DNA from 3 places in the Fictibacillus sp. WQ 8-8 genome. Region 3 is predicted to be linked to each of the others. Evidence: riboswitches for the same ligand, from Rfam matches in the RefSeq annotation. Region 3 holds a riboswitch; each other region holds the start of a gene.
The links. A riboswitch is a leader RNA that binds a small molecule or an ion and turns the genes downstream of it on or off. The one in region 3 is predicted to bind lysine.
Positions count from the first base shown of each region.

Region 1: it holds a riboswitch for lysine, as region 3 does, so the genes downstream of both, lysA (diaminopimelate decarboxylase) here and M1K46_RS12680 (aspartate kinase) in region 3, are expected to answer to the same signal.
Region 2: it holds a riboswitch for lysine, as region 3 does, so the genes downstream of both, M1K46_RS24055 (amino acid permease) here and M1K46_RS12680 (aspartate kinase) in region 3, are expected to answer to the same signal.

Region 1 covers NZ_JAMXKG010000004.1:196,536-203,982, reverse strand. Annotated here, with positions in the region: gene M1K46_RS10520 (spore germination protein) at 1-1,466, shown strand, start outside; gene M1K46_RS10525 (stage V sporulation protein AE) at 1-25, shown strand, start outside; lysine riboswitch at 1,536-1,712, shown strand; gene lysA (diaminopimelate decarboxylase) at 1,818-3,143, shown strand; gene M1K46_RS10510 (peptidylprolyl isomerase) at 3,226-3,660, shown strand; gene M1K46_RS10505 (DUF309 domain-containing protein) at 3,743-4,261, opposite strand; gene M1K46_RS10500 (segregation/condensation protein A) at 4,388-5,143, shown strand; gene scpB (SMC-Scp complex subunit ScpB) at 5,140-5,724, shown strand; gene M1K46_RS10490 (hypothetical protein) at 5,746-6,108, shown strand; gene M1K46_RS10485 (type III polyketide synthase) at 6,214-7,302, shown strand; gene M1K46_RS10480 (isoprenylcysteine carboxyl methyltransferase family protein) at 7,308-7,447, shown strand, end outside.
Region 2 covers NZ_JAMXKG010000023.1:8,824-16,270, forward strand. Annotated here, with positions in the region: gene M1K46_RS24055 (amino acid permease) at 100-1,563, opposite strand; lysine riboswitch at 1,657-1,847, opposite strand; gene M1K46_RS24060 (STAS domain-containing protein) at 1,952-2,803, opposite strand; gene M1K46_RS24065 (DEAD/DEAH box helicase) at 2,997-4,442, shown strand; gene M1K46_RS24070 (LysE family transporter) at 4,584-5,171, opposite strand; gene M1K46_RS24075 (helix-turn-helix domain-containing protein) at 5,283-5,837, shown strand; gene M1K46_RS24080 (vWA domain-containing protein) at 5,888-6,472, opposite strand; gene M1K46_RS24085 (helix-turn-helix transcriptional regulator) at 6,569-7,063, shown strand; gene M1K46_RS24090 (TetR/AcrR family transcriptional regulator) at 7,065-7,447, opposite strand, start outside.
Region 3 covers NZ_JAMXKG010000005.1:147,169-154,615, forward strand. Annotated here, with positions in the region: gene M1K46_RS12670 (YslB family protein) at 225-710, shown strand; gene bioB (biotin synthase BioB) at 842-1,831, shown strand; gene M1K46_RS12680 (aspartate kinase) at 1,894-3,129, opposite strand; lysine riboswitch at 3,324-3,512, opposite strand; gene uvrC (excinuclease ABC subunit UvrC) at 3,586-5,364, opposite strand; gene trxA (thioredoxin) at 5,587-5,898, opposite strand; gene M1K46_RS12695 (histidine phosphatase family protein) at 6,018-6,641, opposite strand; gene M1K46_RS12700 (electron transfer flavoprotein subunit alpha/FixB family protein) at 6,698-7,447, opposite strand, start outside.

The DNA of each region.
Region 1 (7,447 bases), on a different contig from region 3:
AAAGGAAAAAGACACTAATCAGTAAAAAAATCCAAGAGAACGAACAGCAGCTGAAATCACGGCTGGGCATCGGAATCAGCTTTGATGTGGGTGTCAGGAAACTGCATCTATTAAAAAAAGAAGTCCAGATCTATTATTGCACTGGACTATGTGACAGCCTTTTTATCATTGAGATCATGAGAGAGCTCATGGACATGGACCATGGGCATCGGGCTCCCTCCAATGTAAAAGAAATTCTTCATGAACATCTGTCTCACCAGCAGGTGGAACTGACCGACAATTTGGAGATTGCTATTGACCGCATGCTCTCTGGATTGATTGCCGTCTTTCTTGAAGGGGAAGACCAAGCTTTCATCGTGGATGTCCGTAGCTATCCGGGCAGGCAGCCGGAAGAACCGGACACTGAAAAGGTAGTCCGCGGCTCCCGTGATGGATATACGGAAAATATAATTGTCAATACTGCTCTTACCCGCAGGCGGATCAGGGATGAACGGCTCCGCCACGAAATAATGCAGGTCGGTAAACGATCCAAAACAGACATCTGTATCTGCTATATCGATGACATTGCCGATCCCGGGCTCGTCAAGCTTGTCAAACAAGAATTGCAGAGCATTGACATCGACGGTATTCCAATGGCGGATAAAACTATCGAAGAATTTCTCGTAAAGCAAGGCTGGGATCCTTTTCCGCTCGTCCGTTATACCGAGCGGCCGGATGTCGCCGCACAGCATCTCATGGAGGGGCATGTTCTGATTATTACGGATACAAGCCCATCGGTCATCATTACCCCGACTACTTATTTCCACCATATTCAGCATGCTGAAGAGTTCAGGCAGACCCCGATGGTAGGAGCTTTTATCAGATGGGTCCGTTTCGCAGGGATTATCGCTTCACTTTTACTTGTGCCTCTCTGGTACCTCTATGCCACTCAGGAAAACCTGCTTCCTCCTAATATTGATTTTATCGGTCCGAACAAGACGACGCATATTCCTTTATTTCTGCAGATCCTCTTTGCTGAGATCGGGATAGAAATATTGAGGGTAGCGGCCATCCATACCCCCAGTCCGCTGTCGACGGCGATGGGTTTGATCGCTGCCGTATTGATCGGACAGATCGCGATCGATGTCGGACTGTTTGTTCCTGAAGTTATTCTCTATGTTTCTATAGCGGCGATCGGCGGTTTCTCGACCCCAAGCTATGAGCTGAGTGTAGCCAATAAGATGCTCCGGCTCCTGCTGCTATTCTTAACTGCCATTTTCCATGTGCCGGGATTTGTAGGTGGGGCCACCTTAATAATACTTTATCTGTGCTCGATGAAGAACTTGAATACCCCTTACTTATGGCCATTCATACCGTTTAACGCAAAAGCCTTCCTGCAGATTGTCATCCGGCTCGCTGTGCCGCTCTCAAAGATCAGGCCAAGCATCGTCCATCCGCAGAACAGAAAAAAACAGCCGACTTCCTAAGAAGTATTGCCGAAAGAATAAATTTGTGATAAATTTGTTCATAACAATTGGATATGCCTCATTTATTGATAATGGGGTAGAGGCGCAAAGCGGATCAGTAGGATGATGGAGTGAATGGACATGAAGAAATCATTTTAAAGGCCAATTTGCCGAAGTGTGAAGATGGTCCATACATCCTCATGCTGGGTCGCTGCCGAACAGACAGCGGACTGTCACTGCATCATGCAGTGGAGAACTATTCCGGCAAATGGGGGTACGGTGTAAGACAGCTAATGTACCTTAATACATTAGCTGTCTTTGTTTTTCGTCGGAACAGAATCTCTAATGGAAAAGCAGAGGGGAGATTTTTTCATGTATTTACATGGTACTAGTTCAATCAATGATGACAATCACTTAACAATCGGCGGGGTTGACACCGTTCAGCTGGCGAGTGAATATGGTACACCGCTTTATATTTATGATGTAGAGCTGATCCGCAAGCGTGCGAGGTCGTTCAAGAAAGCGTTTGAGGAACAAGGGATCAAAGCACAAGTGGCTTATGCAAGCAAAGCGTTTTCATGTTTGGCGCAAGTGCAGCTGATGGACGAGGAGGGAATGAGCCTGGATGTCGTATCTGGCGGGGAGCTGTATACCGCTCTTTCAGCTGGTTTTCCGGCGGATCGTATTCATTTTCATGGAAACAACAAAAGTTACGAGGAACTTCAATATGCTCTTCAATCGGAGATCGGATGTTTTGTTGTCGATAACTTTCATGAACTCCGCATGCTCGAAAGCCTTTGCAATCAGCTGAACAAGAACACATCCATCTTGCTGAGGGTTACTCCGGGTATTGAAGCTCATACACACGAGTACATCCTGACTGGGCAGGAGGATTCCAAGTTCGGTTTTGACCTTCAGAACGGCCAGGCAGAACAGGCGGTTCTAGAGTCGCTTGAATCACACCGTCTGAACCTCTTGGGCGTTCATTTCCATATCGGTTCACAAATCTTTGAGACCACGGGATTTGTTCTGGCGATTCAAAAGCTTTACGAATATCTCGGTAGATGGGACAAAGAATTTTCTTTCTTTCCTGAAGTCCTGAACCTCGGAGGCGGATTCGGCATCCGCTATACAGAAGAAGATGAACCGCTCGAACCGAAAGAATACATTGACGCGATGATTCAGGAGATCACCAGGTTATCTACTAGCGCCTCTGTTGCTGTTCCGGAAATTTGGATTGAACCCGGGCGTTCACTGGTAGGAGATGCAGGAACGACCATCTACTCGATCGGCTCTCAAAAAGATATACCTTCTGTCCGTCACTATGTGGCTGTCGACGGGGGCATGAGCGATAACATTCGTCCTGCTCTATATCAAGCCCAGTATGAGGCCGCGCTTGCAAACCGTGCTGGTGAAAAAGGAACGAAAAAAGTTTCAATCGCCGGGAAATGCTGTGAATCAGGGGATATGCTGATCTGGGACATCATGCTCCCGGAGACGAAGAGCGGAGACTTGCTCGCTGTCTTCTGCACGGGTGCTTATGGCTATTCCATGTCCAACAACTATAACCGCATACCCCGGCCGGCGGTCGTTTTTGCTGAAAAAGGGAAAGCTCGCCTCGTTGTGAAAAGAGAGTCTTACGAAGATCTTTTACGCCTGGATCTTCCTTTAAAGAACGGCGTGTTTGCCGGCAATTAAGATGAGCTTGCTGACCTCGCTGGACTCTGGGCTAAAAAAAGCATAAAATAATGAAGTATGTTGAATTCAGGAGGTTATATCTATGAAAAAAGGTTCTATCGAATTTGAAAACGGTGAAAAAATTTCCATCGAGCTTTTTCCGGAAGAAGCACCGGGAACAGTAGCCAACTTTGAAAAATTAGCGAACGAAGGTTTCTACAATGGGGTAACATTCCATCGTGTAATTCCTGGTTTCGTAGCACAAGGCGGAGACCCGACAGGAACAGGTGCAGGCGGCCCTGGCTATACGATCAAATGCGAAACAGCCGGAAACCCTCACAAACACGTGGCTGGTTCTCTTTCAATGGCACATGCCGGCAAAGACACAGGCGGAAGCCAGTTCTTTATCGTTCATGAGCCGCAGCCGCATTTAAACGGCGTTCATACTGTTTTCGGACAAGTTACCGAAGGGATGGACACGGTTCTAAGAATCAAACAAGGCGATGTAATGAAAGAAGTTAAAGTTTGGGAAGAATAAGAATAGTGAAAACCCCCGGTTTCCCGGGGGTTTTTTTGTGGGATTTTCTTGTTGGAAAAGGTTTTAAGTGCGCCGCTCGGCTTCAGCTCTTCTTTTTCATCCGCAGCTGCTTTTGCGCTTCACGTTCTAAAATAACATCACTCCGGTCACGCAGTTTATGCTTGTGCATGATCGTTTCATCCGCCATATTGCTTTCATTGCCCCAAACCGAGCCTTGTTTTTCGATACAGCGGCAGCACTGGTCCATAAGTGCTTCATCTGCAACAGGAAGATTCAGGTCTGTAAATGGCTTTCGGCATTCGATCTCATCCAATCTTATAATGAGCCTTTCCAGCAGCGCTGTGCAATCAAGTCCGAGCCTCGTGAGATCCTCTTTATGTGCGGACAGTTTACCGATTGCGCTCTTCATCATTCTGAGTGCTCCAATGTCATTGCCTCTGCGCTGATGGTAGAGTGAGACCGCGACCTGGATCAATCCGACCCAGACGCCGTTTTGCTGACCTTCGCTTTTCCAATGCTCTTCAAGTACTTCATGGCATTCGAAAAAGTCCCTCGATCCGTGGAAGTAGGCAAGGTATTCAATGTATGCTTCTGGGTACATCAATGGCCTCCTGGTTTGCTTTTTACAGTCTATCTTACTAAAAATTTTAAGATGCAAAAAGGAACTGTGTTTAAAATATGGTATAATTCCGGTACAATATTGAATTTGGAAACAGGGGTTACTACTATGAAGTATAGCGTGAAAGTCGATGCATTTGAAGGTCCTCTCGATCTGCTCCTGCATCTGATCACTTCGTACGAGATCGATATATACGATATACCCGTTGCTGCGATTACAGAGCAATATATGAACTATATACATACGATGCAGGAATTAAAATTGGATGTGGCCAGTGAATACCTGGTCATGGCGGCAACGCTTCTCGCCATCAAGAGCAAGATGCTGCTCCCAAAACAGGAACTACAGGATCTTGATCAGCAGATGGAGATTGAGATGGATGAAGATCCCCGGGAAGATCTCGTCCGCAGGCTTATTGAATATCGAAAATTTAAGCAGGCGGCAGTCGGCCTGAAGGAGAAAGAAACGGCCAGAAGCATGATCTTTACAAGAGAGGCTATGGATCTGACGTACTATGAAAACCAAGAAGAAGAAGTCAATCCCGTAGCTAACGTAACGATCTATGATATGCTCGCCGCCATGCAGAAGATTTTTACTAAAAAACTCGAGAAGGCGCCGAGAAAAACAACGATTGAGCGCCAGGAGATCCCGATTGAGACAAGGATGAAGCAGATCATCAATGAGATCCGCTATTCGAGCGGCAGAAAGAAATTTTCCGATCTTTTCACCTCCTCAAACCGGGAACATCTTGTTGTCACTTTTCTGGCTGTGCTGGAATTAATGAAGACGAAAGATGTGACATGTGAGCAAGAAAACAATTTTAGCGAAATTTTTATTTATGCAACAAAGGAGAATGAAGTTTGAGTCAATCAGCAGAACATAAAGCGGTCATTGAAGGGCTAATATTTGTTTCGGGGGAGGAGGGTATTGAAAAAAAGCAGATAGCAGACGTTCTGCAGATCAGCATGGATGCGGCTGAAGAGCTTCTTGATGAGCTGGTCAAAGACTACAAGTCTGATACGAGAGGCATGGAAATCATTGAAATCGCCGGTTCATTCCAGTTTGTTACGAAGCGCGAACATGCCGGCTATTATGAAAGGCTTGTATCTGCTCCCTCCCACTCCAGCCTGTCACAGGCAGCTTTGGAAACACTTGCAATCATCGCCTATAAACAGCCGATCACGAGGGCTGAAATAGAGGAAGTCAGAGGGGTAAAGACTGAAAAGCCGCTGCAGACGCTCTCTTCTAAAGGGCTCATCAAAGAAACAGGCCGTGCAGAAGGAACCGGCCGGGCTATTCTATACGGTACGACAAAGAATTTTCTGGAGCATTTTGGTTTAAAGTCATTGCACGAACTTCCGCCCCTCCCTGAGAAAGTGAACGATCAATCGATTGAAGAGGAAGCGGATCTGTTTTTTTCAAAGTTTCAAGAAACGATGGAATAATGGGAACAGGAGTTGAAGGCCTTGAAAATTAGAGCATGTACAGGATATGAGCTGGAAAAGGAAAAGCCGAACTCGCCGGAAGATTTTTTTAACCGTTCAGAAGTATTCTATGAACAAGAAGGACAAGAAAAAAGTTTTCAGCTTCTTTACGTGAGATATTTTGAGGAACAGCTCCTGCCGCGCATCTCGGAACAATTAATCACGGATGATGGAGAGCAGCTGGCGATTAAAGACATCGCAGCCCTGGTTTGCTTGCTTCATTTAAAGGATGCCCTGGAAAGAAGAAGACTTTACATGAACAGGGAGGAAAACTTTCTTTCTCTCTTTCAGAACGTGGATTGGTCTGATGTTAAAAAGATTTGGAAAACGGTAAAACAGCAGTAAAAAAACGTCTCCTTAATGGAGGCTTTTTTTATTAGAAAGAAATAAGGGCGTAAAACCGGTATTAAAAGGGAAAACTTACGTAACTACCCATACGGAGGTTTCAACATGCCCAAAATTGTATCCGTTCAAACAACGAATCTTCCACATAAGCTGGAACAAGAACAGGCTCTCGAATTTGCACGGGGATTATTTTCTCAGTCATTTAAAGATATTGAGAGACTTCTGAAGGTGTTTCACAATGGCGAGATTGCGACCCGCCATTTTGCGAAGCCGCTGGAGTGGTTCAAAGAAACGCACTCTTTTCAGGAGAAGAACGATTTTTACATCGAAACCGCAACCAAGTATGGCGGAAGAGCGATTAAAAAATGTCTGCAATATTCCCCCTTTTTAAGAAGGAATATTGAATATAAGGAGATTGATGCGATTTTCTTTATTTCCAGTTCTGGTTTTTCCACACCGAGCATTGAGGCAAGAATCATGAATGAACTGCCATTCTCACCCCATACAAAACGGGTGCCGATCTGGGGGCTTGGCTGTGCGGGAGGGGCATCGGGTTTTTCCCGAGCCTATGATTATTGCCGGGCGTATCCGAAAGCAAACGTCCTCGTACTAAGTGTTGAGCTGTGCAGCTTAACGTTTCAGCATGATGATCACAGTAAAAGCAACCTTGTCGGCACATCGCTCTTTTCAGACGGGGTCGGTTGTGCGCTTCTTTGCGGCGATGAGTCGGATGCGGCAGAAGCCTCAGCATTTCAAGCGATACCTGAAGTGAAAGATACGATGTCCACACTTATGCCGAACTCTGAAGATGTCATGGGGTGGGATGTGAAAGATAACGGACTCTATGTGGTATTTTCAAGGGACATACCGAATATTATCCGGGGCTGGCTGAAACCGAACGTGGACGAGTTCCTCGAAAAGAACAGCTTAACCGGGAGGGATATCAAACACTTTATCGCTCATCCGGGAGGAAAAAAAGTATTAGATGCCTACATTGATGCTCTTGAGATACCGCCGGAAAAGACGGAGATTTCCAAAGCGGTGCTGAAGGAGTTTGGCAATATGTCGTCAGCTACGGTGTTTTATGTGATGGAACGGTTTATGGCAAGAATGCCTGAACGGGGTGAAACCGGACTGATGGCAGCGCTTGGACCCGGTTTTTCTTCTGAACTGCTGTACATACAATGGACATAGGGGGGATGATCGTGTTTTTTCTTTTTCTCGGTGCACTGATTCTTCAAAGGCTTGCAGAGCTTGTAATCGCAAGGAGGAATGAAACGTTTCTTCGTTCGAAAGGAGCGTTTGAAGCAGGACAGGAACATTACAAATGGATGGTGGC
Region 2 (7,447 bases), on a different contig from region 3:
CTTGACGTAAGTGTTAATTTATATGTTCTGCGTTTAGAAGACGATACCTTTTTCACTAAAAAAGCAGGAACCCCGAAAGGCTCCTGCTTCTCTTATTTCTTATTCAAAATCACACTCTTTAAGCGGTACGACTTTTGTTTTGTGTTTGAATTTATAGCCTAACCAAACAGCCAGGAAGATCGGAATCCCAATGTAAGAAACAAGGGCTCCTTTCCAATCGATGCTTCCGCCTGTAAAGGCAGAATAGTTTTGACCGAGGATAACGACAAAACAGAGAGCGAAAGCAAAGATCGGACCGATTGGGAACCATTTTGCCAAGTAAGGCAGTTCTTTTAAATTCCGCCCCTGTGCCACATACGCTCTTCTGAATCGGTAATGGCTGATCGCAATTCCGAGCCAGGCGATAAAACCGGACATCCCGGAGGCATTCAGCAACCATGTGTAGATGACGCCGTCACCGAACAGTGAAGCAAAGAAAGCTACAGCTCCTACAGCGGCTGTTACAATTAGGGCTGGAACCGGTACACCGCGGGAATCCAGCTTCGCCAGAAACTTAGGTGCCTTTCCGTCTCGTGCCATATCCCAAAGCATACGGGTCGATGCATACATACCGGAGTTACCGGCAGATAATACTGCTGTTAAGATGATCGCGTTCATAACGGAAGCCGCAAACGCAATTCCTGCTTTATCAAAGACAAGTGTGAATGGACTTACAGTAATATCGCTGCTTGCCAATCGGCTGTCTGTGTAAGGAATGATTAAAGAAATGACCAAGATTGCCAGAACATAGAACAAAAGGATACGCCAGAACACACTTTTGATCGCTTTCGGGATGTTCTTTTTCGGATCTTCTGTTTCTCCAGCCGCAACCCCTAACAGTTCTGTTCCCTGGAAGGAGAAACCTGCAGCCATAAATACGCCAAGCGTCGTAAAGAATCCGCCGTGGAACGGTGCGTCAGCGATCGTAAAGTTCTTAAATCCGATCGGATCTCCGCCTAAAATGCCGAAGATCATAAGTGTTCCTAAGATCAAGAAGATGATGACCGTAATGACTTTGATCAGCGAGAACCAATATTCTGCTTCACCAAACCCTTTTACCGATAAATAATTTAATAAGAACATAATGCCTAGGAACAGTGCACTCCAGATAAATGAAGGGGTATCTGGAAACCAAAATTTCATGATTAATGTTACGGCAGCAAGTTCAGCTGCAATGGTGATTGCCCAGTTGTACCAATAGTTCCAGCCGAGCGCGAATCCTAGTGATGGATCCACAAATTTTGAAGCATACGTGCTGAATGAACCCGCAACCGGCATGTAAGACGCCATTTCTGCGAGGCTTGTCATTAAGAAGAACACCATGATTCCAATCGCTACATATGAAAACAGAACGCCGCCTGGCCCTGCAGTATGAATGGATCCTCCGCTTGCTAAAAATAATCCTGTTCCGATCGTTCCCCCAAGAGAGATCATCGTTAAATGGCGGGATTTCAGTCCCCGCTTTAATTCATTGTCCGCGTTTGGCGACTGCGGTTGTGATGGATTCTGTGCTGTGTTTCGCATAAAAAAAACTCCTTTTCGTTTTAGGAAGGAGTGGGAAATAAAAAAAGCCGCCAAGCATTGGGCGACGATTATTATTAATCCGCATCATGCCTTCCGTAAGATAGCGCATCCCACCCACCGGTTATTCGTGGGTGTGACAGTGCTGTTCCTGTTCGAATACAGCCCCAATTCATACTTCCAGAGTTAAGCACAAATTTCGGCAGCTTTTCCTTTCACACGGAGTCTATGATGTCCTCTGCATCTCGTACGTCCTACTTATAAAAGCCGCGACCTCTACCTCATCGGATTGATGAGGATTTTAATATCAAGTTAGTTAACGCTAAAAGTTATTATAAAACAGCGCTGTCGTTCCTTCAACTGTTTTTTCTTTCCAGCATTTTACGCAAAATTACCTCTTTTGAATTAATGTATAACCGATATAATCCAGCGCAGACTGAATGTCTTTTACGATCCTGGTATTCAAGACTTGTAAATCCATCTTGTCTACTTGCTCTCTGGCAAACACAGGCGTCACACCTGTAATAATGGTTTCAACCCCCATCAGGTTAAGAGCATTGATCATTTGATAGAAGAAATCTGAAAAAGTATCATCATGAACGAGAAGCTTAGATAGATCAATAATAAAGTAATCGATGTCATTGTCCGCTGCATCATGGAGCACATCGCTTAGAATTTGATGGGACCGGTCATCATCTACAATCCCTTGTAAAGAAAGGATCGATATACCGTTCTTGATGGGAATAATCGGTACGCTCAAAAAGCTCATATTATACTTTGTCTCATCGAGCTCGATCACATAAGACAAAATGTCGGCCATGGACCTTAAATAGGCAACATCCGCTTCTGAAAACTTCCTTTCCTCTCTATCCATCACACATAACGTTCCAAAGACATTCCCTTTCAAATCTTTTAATGTTACCCCAAGAAATCCTTTAACATTTAATTGGCCGGTTACTTCTAACTCTTTTGTTACGGCTTGAGTCATCAAGTTGGAAGTATGCATCACATCGCCTTCGTTCATGATGATTAAACGGCAGTATGTGCCTCCATATTCCACACTGTATCCTTCTGGTATAATCTCTTCTTCTTTGTTAAAAGAACTGAGAACATGCATCGCTGTTTCCCCTCTTCTGGTAACATACGCTGTGTTCACATTTAGCTGGTCACTAATTAATGCAAACAATTTTGAGGAAAGAGACCTCAATGAATAAAAAACGGGGATGGTTTTCTTACTGTTCATTTCCACTACATCACCTCAAAACAGATTGACCTTACCCTCATTATATCATTGTTTACCTATCACCTACGATCATACGGAAGGGTTCCTTTAAACAATCGTTTAAAATTAAACCCGATTGTCCATCATTTCAAGTATAATGAACACTATTCAGGTTATGCTGAATCTGGATAATATAAAAAATCGAGGTTCCTACATGAATAATAGAAGTTTTAACGATTATCGTATAAGCGATGAAATAAAACGAGCACTTACAGTGTTGAAATATGAAACTCCGACTGAGGTTCAGACTGAAGTCATACCATTAGCTCTGGAAAAGCAAGATCTCGTCGTAAAATCCCAAACAGGCAGCGGAAAAACAGCAGCCTTTGGTATTCCGGTATGCGAAATGCTGGAATGGGAAGAAAAACGGCCACAAGCATTGATCCTTACTCCCACGCGCGAGCTCGCTGTTCAAGTTCGTGAAGACCTTACCAACATTGGAAGGTTCAAGCGGATTAAAGCTGTTGCTGTATATGGTAAAGAGCCTTTTGCGAAACAAAAAGAAGAATTGAAACAAAAAACGCATGTTGTCGTCGGTACACCGGGACGCGTCATGGACCATATCGAGCGTGAAACCCTCGTCTTAGACCAAATCAAGTACCTGATCATTGATGAAGCAGATGAAATGCTGAACATGGGCTTTATTGATGAAGTGAAAAAGATTATTAAACAACTTCCTTCAAACAGAGTAACCATGGTCTTTTCTGCAACATTGCCAAAAGATATTGAAAATCTCTGCCATCAATATATGAAAGATCCAGCAAAAATCGAAATAGCTTCTGCCGGGATGACGACAGATACGATCAAGCATTCTTTAATCAACGTTCAGGAAGAGGTGAAGCTTGCTCTTCTGAAAGACGTGACGGTCGTTGAAAACCCGGACAGCTGCATCATTTTCTGCAATACGAAAGAGCACGTCGATACCGTGTTTGCAGAGCTCGAAGCCTCTCAGTATTCTGTTGAAAAGCTTCATGGAGGATTGGAACAAGAAGATCGATTCGCAGTGATGGACGGGTTCAAGATCGGGAATTTCCGTTATCTTGTCGCCACGGATGTGGCTGCGAGAGGAATTGATATTGATAATGTAACCCTCGTTATCAACTATGACGTTCCTATGGAAAAAGAGAGCTATGTCCACCGTACAGGAAGAACTGGCCGGGCCGGCAAAAAAGGAAGAGCCATTACGTTTGCATTGCCTTATGAAGGAAAATATCTTAGAGCCATCGAAAGATACATTGGCTTTGAGATCGATGAAGCGGAAGCACCGACAAAACAAGAAGTGGCTAAAATGCAGCGAGCTTTTGAAGAAAAGCTCAGCGGGCGCCGAGTCGTGAGAAATAATAAAACGGCCCGAATCAACCAGGATATTACGAAACTCCACTTCAGCGGCGGAAAAAACAAGAAGATCCGAGCGGTCGATTTCGTTGGAACCATCGCAAAAATCCCTGGAGTCTCAGCAGATGATATCGGCATTATCACCATCCAGGAGAATTGGTCCTATGTTGATATTCTTAACGGAAAAGGCTCACTTGTCCTGCAAGCCATGGAAAATACCACAGTTAAAGGCAAGAAACTGAAAGTCAGCAAAGCGAAAAAGTAAATAATCCTTCTGATAAGCAAAAGAGCACGGCTGCATTTTTCTCAGCCAGTGCTCTTTTTTTCTATCGATCCAGATTATATGAAGAAAGAGACCTGACCTAATGACCAGCCTCTTTAAACGATCGTTTAAATCATTGATATCTTATTCCACAACCACCGAAACCGCACTATACACTAACAAAAGGGCCATCACCACATTGAATGCTCTTCTGTATTTTGATAAAAAGACTTGAAACATGGAACCGAACAGACTCCAGCTAAACGTAGCCAGGAAGCCGATAAACGCTAGAAATAATGAAATCAGCAGCAGGCTGGCATTGGAATGGTAAAAGGGAATCACAAACGTGGAAATGACAGTCAAGCCATATAAGAGGCCTTTTGGATTAACGAACTGAAGCAGCATGCCTGCTTTAAAACTGTTATTCTTGTCTTCTCGTTCGCTGTTTTTAGTCTTGCTTTTGCTGGTTAACACCTTATAAGCCAGATACAGCATATAGACCGCACCCAGGATCGTCATCGCAAACTCGATCTTTGGTATGAAGTTCTTCAGCCAAAGATTAAAGTAGCTGCTCAGCATGATGATGATAAAGAATCCAGCTCCAACTCCAACACAGAATCTGAGGGTTCGCTTCAAACCGTATTGGTTGGCAAACAGCATCGCCATAATGTTATTCGGACCTGGAGTGAAGCTTGTAACAAACACGTACAACAAAAAAGACAAGATGGACATTGTGATTCCCCTCCGTTGCGTATGTTATAATGTCTATATTGAACACTATAACGATTTTCAATATATTGTACAGAACGGTCGTTATATTGTAAATAGGTCTGGAGGTTATTTATGGAGGAAATCCATCTTATCATTGCGAAAAATTTAAAAGCCTTTCGGGAAAACAAAAAATTAAGCCTTGAAAAAGTGGCTGAACTGACCGGTGTAAGCAAAACAATGATTGGACAAATTGAGAGAGGCGAATCCAGCCCTACCATTACGACGATCTGGAAAATCGCCAATGGACTAAAGATCTCGTTTACTTCCCTGATCAATGATCCGCAGCCCGATACGAAAGTAGTCTTGCGAAGCGAAGTACAAGCCTTAACAGAGGACAACGGAAAATACAGAGTATATCCCTACTTTCCATTCCAGGATGACCGCCGATTTGAAATGTATTCCGTCGAGATCGACAAAGGCGGCTTTCTAAGCTCTGACGCTCATGGAGAAGGCACCGAAGAATTTATAACTGTTTTTGACGGGGAATTAACCGTACGTGTAAACAACATAGAATACACCGTGAAAAATGGGGACTCTATCCGGTTCAGAGCCGACAGGCCTCATGTCTATCATAACTCCGGTGATATCTTGACCCGCTTGAGTATGACCATCTATTATCCGAACTAAAAAGCACCCGCCGAAAAAAAACGGTGGGTGCTCCTTTGCCCATATGATAATCATTTCTCCCTTTTCTCCGCCACCGCTTCACACATGACAGCATACATCTCCTCTACCCCATGTGATGAAGCCTCAAAGTTATAGGCGTTGTCGACTGAAATCCCAATGCTGTCCGCTTCCTTCACGGCGTCGATGTTCGCTCCCATAAATATAAACTCCCAGCTGTATTTCTCCTGCTGGTGCTTGATCAGCTCTTTTATTTTGGGATAGGTAAATTCCGTGCTCGCGTTTTCCATCCCATCAGTTGTAACGATGAAGATGACCTTGTCTGGCCTTTCACTCTCGTCTGTCATTGCTAACCTGCGCCCGGTATCCACGGTCGCTTTACCTATGGCATCCAGCAGTGCGGTACAGCCTCTTACAAAATACTCTTTGTCTGACAGCCTTGCCTCTCTGGCGTTTTTCCCAGTCCATACGACCTCATACTGATCATCAAAAAGGATCGCCGTAATTTCAGTCTCTCCTTCCGGCCGGCATTGTTTTTCAATCAGCCTGTTAAACCCGCCGATCGTTTCCTCTTCAAGCCCTGCCATTGATCCGCTCCGGTCCAGCAGAAAGATTATCTCCGTTTTATTGTGATTCATGCGTCCCATCCCCTTCTATTCTTCATGCTATAATAATAGCTGGATTCTGCCATCAGTTGGTCGCCTGGCAAGCGACATTTTGGGGAGGTTGTCACAATGCTCGCAGAAAAAACTCTGATTGAACTAAAAGAATATGTTGACTACTACCTGAACCATTCTCCGGCAGAGATTTTACATGCCTGTGCACCTCTAGAGAGCGAAATCCTTGAAGAAGATCGACAGCCAGCGGACCTTGACGAGTTTATCCAGTCCAGACGCAAACCTTCCCTCCGCCATCTCTTGTTCAGCTATATCGATCAAAGAGGCGCCAGTGATTCCGAAATCTACAAAAAAGCAGGAATCGACCGCCGCCATTTTTCAAAAATCCGTTCCAATCCTGATTATCGGCCGCGAAAAAATACGGTCATTGCACTCGCCCTGGCTCTTCAATTAAACATAGAGGAAGCCGGTGAGCTTCTAAGCTCTGCCGGCTTCTCTTTGTCTGACAGTGATACATCAGACCTGGTCATTCAATTTTGTTTGGAGAAGGAAATCTATAACCTTCAGGATGTGAATGAGGCGTTGTACAATTTAGGGGTAAAGCCTTTATAATTTAAGTTTCTTTCCTGTTCCGTACGCCATCCATCACAAATCTGATCATATTTTCAATTTCTTCGTCCTCATCCCCAAATGAGTTTTCTGGCAGCAAGACAAAGTGAGAAACAAAATATCCGCCAACGAAAGTAAACACCATTTTTTGAATCAACTCTGTTGGAATATCTGCTAAATCTCCTCGTTCTTTAAAGATGTTGATGACTTTAATGAGACGCGGAGAGACATTTTCCTTAAAAAAAGGCAGTAATTCGTTTCGTAATTCCACGTTATAGAGCATCTCTTTCACAACAATCTGGAATATTTCCATATTCTCTTTAAAGAAGACAATTCTGTTTTTCAAGAAGGCCCGCAAGAAATCTTCAAAACTAAGAATGTCTTTTG
Region 3 (7,447 bases):
AAATAAGATGAACATTAAAGCGTTAACTAATAACATGTTTCATTTTACTCCCATCGTTTGACACCGTCAAGAAACCGGTAACATAAAAAGTTCAAAAATCTGTTGATTTTCCTAACTTTTTTCAAGGCAGACCCTCACTTAAATTTCGACAAATGTGTGACTTTTTATAGAGATATTATTTTATTCAAGCTATAATGGAACAAGTAGAAAGCGGGGAGATCTAAATGGAACAACATGAGGACATCCAACACAACGAAGAAGAAACAACCGAGAAGGACAGTAAGCCTGCTGCAGGAGTTTCTGTATTCGCATATGAGCTGCTGAAAAACATTCTGATCCCGGATCTGCTGGGAAAAGAAGAACGGAACATCCTATATTGGGCAGGAAGAAACCTGGCAAGGAAATTCCCATTGGGTTCCACTGAAGAAATTGTTCATTTTTTCTCGGAAGCCGGCTGGGGCAATCTGATCATCGCTGAAATGAATAAGAACGAGATGGTACTCGAACTGTCTTCCTCTCTTATCAACAAACGATTCGATTTGCAGGATAATCCTACATTCGGTCTCGAGGCTGGATTTATCGCAGAACAAATCCAAAATCAAAGAAAATGTGTTACAGAAACCTATGAAACTTTGAAACGAAAGAACAAAATCCAATTTACCGTCCAATGGGACCGTAAAGACGAAACCGCAGGCTCACAAGGAGCCTGAAAATAGAAAGAGAATACTCTTTTCTCTCAAAAAACCGGCATATGCCGGTTTTTTTTGCGTTGACAATACAAAACAGCTGGCATAATGTTAACCTATACATAAAATTAGTTAACATTAAGGAGGCATCACCTATGAATTGGATGGAACTTGGAAAAGAAGTGATCGAAGGTAAAGAACTGAACGAGACAGAAGCCTTATCCATATTGGAATCAGACGATGACGAGCTGCTTAGCCTGCTGCAAGGTGCGTTTATGATCAGGAAGCATTATTTCGGAAAAAAGGTGAAACTGAATAAGATCATTAATACAAAGTCAGGCCTGTGCCCTGAGGATTGCGGATATTGTTCACAGTCTTCAGTTTCCACAGCGCCGATCGAAAAATATGCGATGATGGATAAAGACACGATTGTTGAAGGTGCGGAAAGGGCATATAAACAAAACGTGAGAACCTATTGTATCGTCGCAAGCGGAAGAGGACCTCTGAATCGGGACTTGAACACCGTCATTGAAGCTGTAAAAGAGATTAAATCCAATTATAATATGAAAATATGCGCATGCCTCGGCATTTTAAATGATAAGCAGGCACAGTCCCTTAAAGAGGCGGGCGTCGAAAGATATAACCATAATATCAACACATCCTCAGACCACCACAGCCAAATAACAAACTCTCATACATACGAAGACAGAGTGGCTACTCTGGAAAAAGTAAAAACAGCAGGAATCTCCCCATGTTCAGGCGTTATCGTAGGAATGGGCGAAAGCCGGCACGACATCATTAAGATGGCAGAAGCGCTAAGAGAGATCAATGCAGATTCTATCCCTGTTAATTTTTTGCATGCTATACCAGGTACTCCTCTCGAGCATCTTGACGAGCTGAACCCCCGTTATTGTTTAAAAGTGCTCGCCTTGTTCCGTTATATTAATCCAACGAAAGAGATTCGGATCTCAGGCGGCAGAGAGGTAAATCTCCGCAGCCTTCAGCCGCTGGGCCTTTATGCTGCAAATTCTATTTTCGTGGGCGACTATCTGACCACCGACGGACAGGAAACAAATGCTGACCACCAAATCCTTGAGGACCTCGGATTTGAGATTGACTTCTTAAACGAACCTGTACAGGTTTAATCCTGCAGCGAATTTTTTCCATTTACAAAAAAATCCGGGCAGCTTCGCCCGGATTTTTCTTATTATAACTGCTGAACCGGCTGCCTTGCGTCCAGTTCAAAGACGTCGTGCAGCGTTTCAATCGCTTTGATCATATCCTGCTGATCAACGACCGTAGAAACTTTAATCTCTGATGTGCTGACCATTTTAATCATAATATCCTGCTCAGAAAGAGCCTTAAACATCTGTGCAGCTACTCCTGGATTAGAAATCATTCCTGAACCAACAATAGATACTTTAGCCAATCCATCTTCATGCTGGATGGAACCAAACTGAAGCAAACTCTTATATCTTTCTAGAAGCTCAATTGTTTCATCTAAGATCGCTGTTTCAATGGAGAACGATATGTTTGTTCTTTCCTGCTTGTTTACACTCTGAATAATAATATCTACATTAACACCATTCTCTGCCAACAAGGAAAAAACAGAAGACAGTGTGTTTAAGCCATTCGGCAGGTCTTCAATCGTAATTTTTGTTACGTTTCCTTCAAAAGCCAATCCTCTCACTACTAAATTATTCTCCATTGTTGCTTCCTCCTCCACTAGTGTTCCGTTTTCTTTCTCTGTGCTCGAACGAACTTCAAGTCTTACTCCGAAATTCTTTGCGAATTCTACAGCTCTCGGATGCAGCACACCCGCTCCGAGATTCGCCATTTCAAGCATTTCATCATAGGAGATGGAAGGCAGCTTTCTGGCATGTTTCACCACCCGCGGGTCTGTTGTAAATACACCAGTAACGTCTGTGTAGATTTCGCATTTATCGGCACGAAGAGCAGCTGCCAGAGCAACGGCCGTCGTATCTGATCCTCCCCGTCCCAGTGTTGCAATATTATCCGAAGAGGTTAATCCTTGAAAACCGGCAACTACTGCAATCTTCCCGTCTGCAAGCATTTGCTGGATTCTTTTTGTATCGATATTTAAGATGCGCGCGTTGCCGTGAACATCTTCTGTTTCAACTCCAGCCTGCCAGCCAGTCAGAGACTCGGCTTCGTACCCGGCATCCTGAAGGGCCATCGCAAGCAGTGAAATCGTGATCTGTTCTCCTGTCGTCAAAAGCATATCCATTTCACGTTTGGAAGGCCTTGCTGTTATTTCACCTGCCAGCCTCACAAGATCATCCGTTGTTTTTCCCATTGCTGAGACAACCGCTACTACTTGATTCCCCTCGTTTGCCGCTTGAATGATCCGACTTGCCGCGTTTCTGATTTTATCCGGTGTGCCGACACTTGTACCTCCGAATTTTTGAATGATTAAAGCCACAATGTCCATCCTTTCTCATCAATGAAATCGAATTTATTGCCTTCCTGCAAAAGGCACCCAGATATGGCCAGCCTGTCTCGGCTTCCACTACGCAACAAACTGAAATGCAAAAATAAATACAAAAAAGCAGCAATAAGGAAAAGACCTTATTGCTGCTTGGTATATGCAACAGTAAGCCAGCTTGTTTTCCCCTCTTGTGAGATAGTCCTCCACACACCCTCCGGGCAAGAATGTGTGACAGCTCTGCATTTATTCAATGCAGGTCCAGCCGTAAGAAACAGGAGTTTCTTAAAGCTTCGGCAAAAATCCCCTTTCAGCTACCATCATAAGAGCTCCTTCTCTTCAGATAGCTTACTATTGGTTTTTGCTCCTCTACCATCACTTCAAAACTGAAGTATGGCGCTCTATTAAAATTTGTTTTAAGTTTAGCAAAGGACTTCTGAAAAATCAATACCTTTATAAAGGTTCATTTTGAAGAGCCTGAATAATTTCTTCTGCAACACTTAATGGAATGCCTGCCGCATGAAAATCCTCAAGAGTGGCTTCTCTCATTTTCTTGATGGAACCGAATTTTTTCAGCAAAAGTTTTTTCCTTTTTTCACCGACTCCAGGAATGTTATCGAGACTTGATTGAAACATGCCTTTCGCACGCACTTGACGATGAAATGAGATAGCAAACCTGTGGACTTCATCCTGTATACGCTGCAGCAGATAAAATTCCTGGCTGTTTCTGAGCAGCGGTATAATTTCAGGTGGATTTCCCATCAAGAGCTGGGATGTACGGTGCTTATCATCCTTAGCAAGTCCTCCGACCGGGATATCAAGGTTCAGCTCGTTTTCAAGAACATCCTGCGCAGCAGCGATCTGTCCTTTCCCTCCATCAATAATAATCAAATCCGGCAGCTGCCCATTCTCTTTTAAGATGCGGGAGTAACGCCTGCGGACTACTTCTTTCATGGAGGCGTAGTCATCAGGGCCTGTCACCGTTTTAATTTTATATTTCCGGTATTCTTTTTTGTTCGGTTTACCGTCTTCAAATACAATCATCGCAGATACTGGATTTGTCCCATGAATGTTGGAATTATCAAATGCTTCAATCCGGTATGGAGCTGGAATGTTTAATTGCAGCCCCAGATTTTCAACCGCTTTTACCGTGCGTTCCTCATCACGCTCGATCAGTGCAAATTTTTCGTGCAGAGCGAGCTGTGCATTCTTCGTTGCAAGTTCAACAAACTCTTTCTTTTGCCCGCGTTTCGGCTGTATCACTTTCACGCCGAGAAGATCCTTGACCAATTCGCCGTCCGCCTCAGGAGGCAGCAAAAGTTCCCGCGGGAGAATATGATTTTTTTGAAGATAAAATTGTCCAATAAACGATAAAAAGTCTTCGATGGCATCTCCATAGAAAGGAAAGAGGGAAACATCACGTTCAATAAGCTTTCCTTGGCGGATAAAGAAGACTTGGACGCACATCCAGCCTTTATCGTAATGAAAACCAAAAACGTCCTTATCCACCATGTCAGCGGTCATCATTTTCTGTTTCTGCATGACCGCATCAATATGCTGGATCTGATCCCTCAGTTCTTTCGCCCGTTCAAAATTAAGGTCTTCCGAAGCGGCCAGCATTTTCTCGGTCAATTCCTCCTTCACTTCAGGAAAGCCTCCGTTCAGAAACTTAACGATTTCATCGACCATCTTCTTGTTCTGTTCTTCGGTAATATCATAAACACATGGGCCGAGGCATTGGCCGATATGGTAATATAGGCAAACTTTGTTAGGCATATGATCACATTTGCGCAACGGATACAGCCGGTCCAGCAGTTTTTTCGTTTCTTGTGCGGCAAAGGCATTAACGAACGGACCAAAGTATTTGCCCTTGTCTTTTCTAATCTTTCTGGTGTACAAGAGCCGGGGCTGCTGTTCAGCAGTAATCTTTAAATACGGATACGTTTTATCATCTTTCAGCATGACATTAAATTTAGGGTCATGTTTTTTGATCAGATTCATTTCAAGAAGGAGAGCTTCTAGCTCTGAGGAGGTGATGATGTATTCAAAATCGGAAATATTTGCGACTAAACGCTGTGTTTTCCCGTCGTGTGAACCGGTAAAATAAGATCTTACACGGTTTTTTAATACTTTTGCTTTCCCCACATAGATGACTTTTCCGAATTGGTCTTTCATTAAGTAACATCCGGGCTGATCCGGAAGTACAGCCAGCTTCTCTCTAATGGTGTCCACGTTGTCTCTCCCCTCCTTTTTCTATGTAACATCATAGCATGATATCCTTATTTTTGGCAGTTAAAATACAAAATCTGAAACGGTAGTTTTATTCCCGGCAAGCGCAGAAACCCTTACCAAGCAACACGCTGTGTGGCGGAACCTTGTATACGAAAATCCAGTACCAAACTTTAATACAAAAAAAGGCCAGCCATTAGAGGCCAGCCTTAATTATGTTCGTTATTATTTGTGTTTGTTTAAAAGCTCGCCAAGCGCTTCTTTCGGCTGAAAACCTACGACTTGGTCAACAACTTCGCCGTCTTTGAAAACGATCAATGTAGGGATGCTCATTACTCCGTATTTTCCGGCTACTTCTTGGTTTTCATCTACGTCAAGTTTAACTACTTTTAAGTCTTCATTTTCGCTTGCTAGTTCTTCTAGAACCGGCGCGATCATTTTACAAGGTCCGCACCAAGGTGCCCAAAAATCAGCAAGTACTAGACCTTCACTAGTTTCTTGACTGAACGTTTGATCAGTTGCATTTACGATTGCCATATTAAAATTGCCTCCTTAGTTTCATCGTGTAAAAAGAGTATATCATCAAACCTAATTTACATCTATTTGTTTGCTCAAGATTTATCGTTCCCAACTTGCACTTTAATCAAACCAAATAATTAACCGTGTGGCTGCTTCAAATGCACATCACAATTAAAGAGGGAACATGCCCACTGCCGCTCCACATGATGTAATATACTCACTGACGTATTAACGAGTGAAACATCATACTCATCGCTTGCCAGCAGGCCTTTTAGCATGGTGCCGATGAAAGCGCCGTGGCTGACCACGATGATTTTTTTGCCCTGTTGATGCTGTGTCAGCTCTTCAAGAAATTCGTTTCCTCTTTTTAATACCTGTTCTTTTTTCTCTTTTCCATGTTCCAGGGTACTCCAGTCAGCTCCCCACCGTTTTATACGGGCCTGCTCATCCGTACCTTCCAGCCTGCCAAAGTTAACCTCCTGGATTCGCTTGTCGGTATGAATCGGAAACCCGAGTACCTCTCCGATGATTGAGCCTGTTTCACGGGCACGTGCCAGCTGGCTAGTAAAGACCATATCCCAATGTTCTTTCCCGAACCTTTTGGCTAATGCCGCAGCCTGTGCACGCCCTTCTACATTTAATGGAATATCCATGATGCCCTGAATTCTTCTCTCAGCGTTCCAATCGGTTACGCCATGCCTTACAAAAGCAATTGTTGTCACCAGCGTCCACTCATTTCTTTCGTATTTTTCATCATTCATGATGGACTCATTGTATAAAAAGAGGCCGGCTTTGTCAGCCAGCCCAGCCAAATCTTTTATGATTTAACTAAAACATTCTTAAATTCTTCCGTAAGCAACGGGACAACTTCGAACAGATCTCCTACGATGCCGTAGTCTGCAACAGAAAAGATGCTTGCTTCCGGATCTTTGTTGATCGCAACAATAACTTTGGAATTGGACATACCCGCTAAATGCTGGATCGCTCCGGAAATTCCGCAGGCAATGTAAAGGTCAGGTGTAACAACTTTTCCTGTTTGTCCGATTTGAAGAGAGTAGTCACAATAATCGGCATCACACGCACCGCGGGATGCACCGACTGCAGCACCAAGCACATCAGCCAATTCTTGAAGCGGTTTGAATCCATCCTCGGATTTCACACCGCGTCCTCCGGCAACGATAATTTTTGCTTCAGATAAATCAACGCCTGTAGAAGCTTTGCGGACAACATCTTTAACAATGGTGCGCAGATCCTTCACATCAACCGCTAGAGAAGACACATCTCCAGAACGGCTTTCGTCTTTTTCAAGCGGAGCAATATTGTTCGGACGGATGGTTACAAATACAAGACCGTCCGTAATTACTTTTTTCTCGAACGCTTTCCCGGAGTAGATTGGACGAGTAAAAACAACATTGTCTCCTGCTTGTTCAAGAGAGGTTACGTCTGAAATCAAACCCGATTGAAGGCGTGCAGCAAGTCTTGGTGAAAGATCCTTACCAAGGGCTGTGTGGCCTAATACCAATCCGTCAGGCTTCTCCTGGCCGATGACTTGAAGCAATGCCTGAAC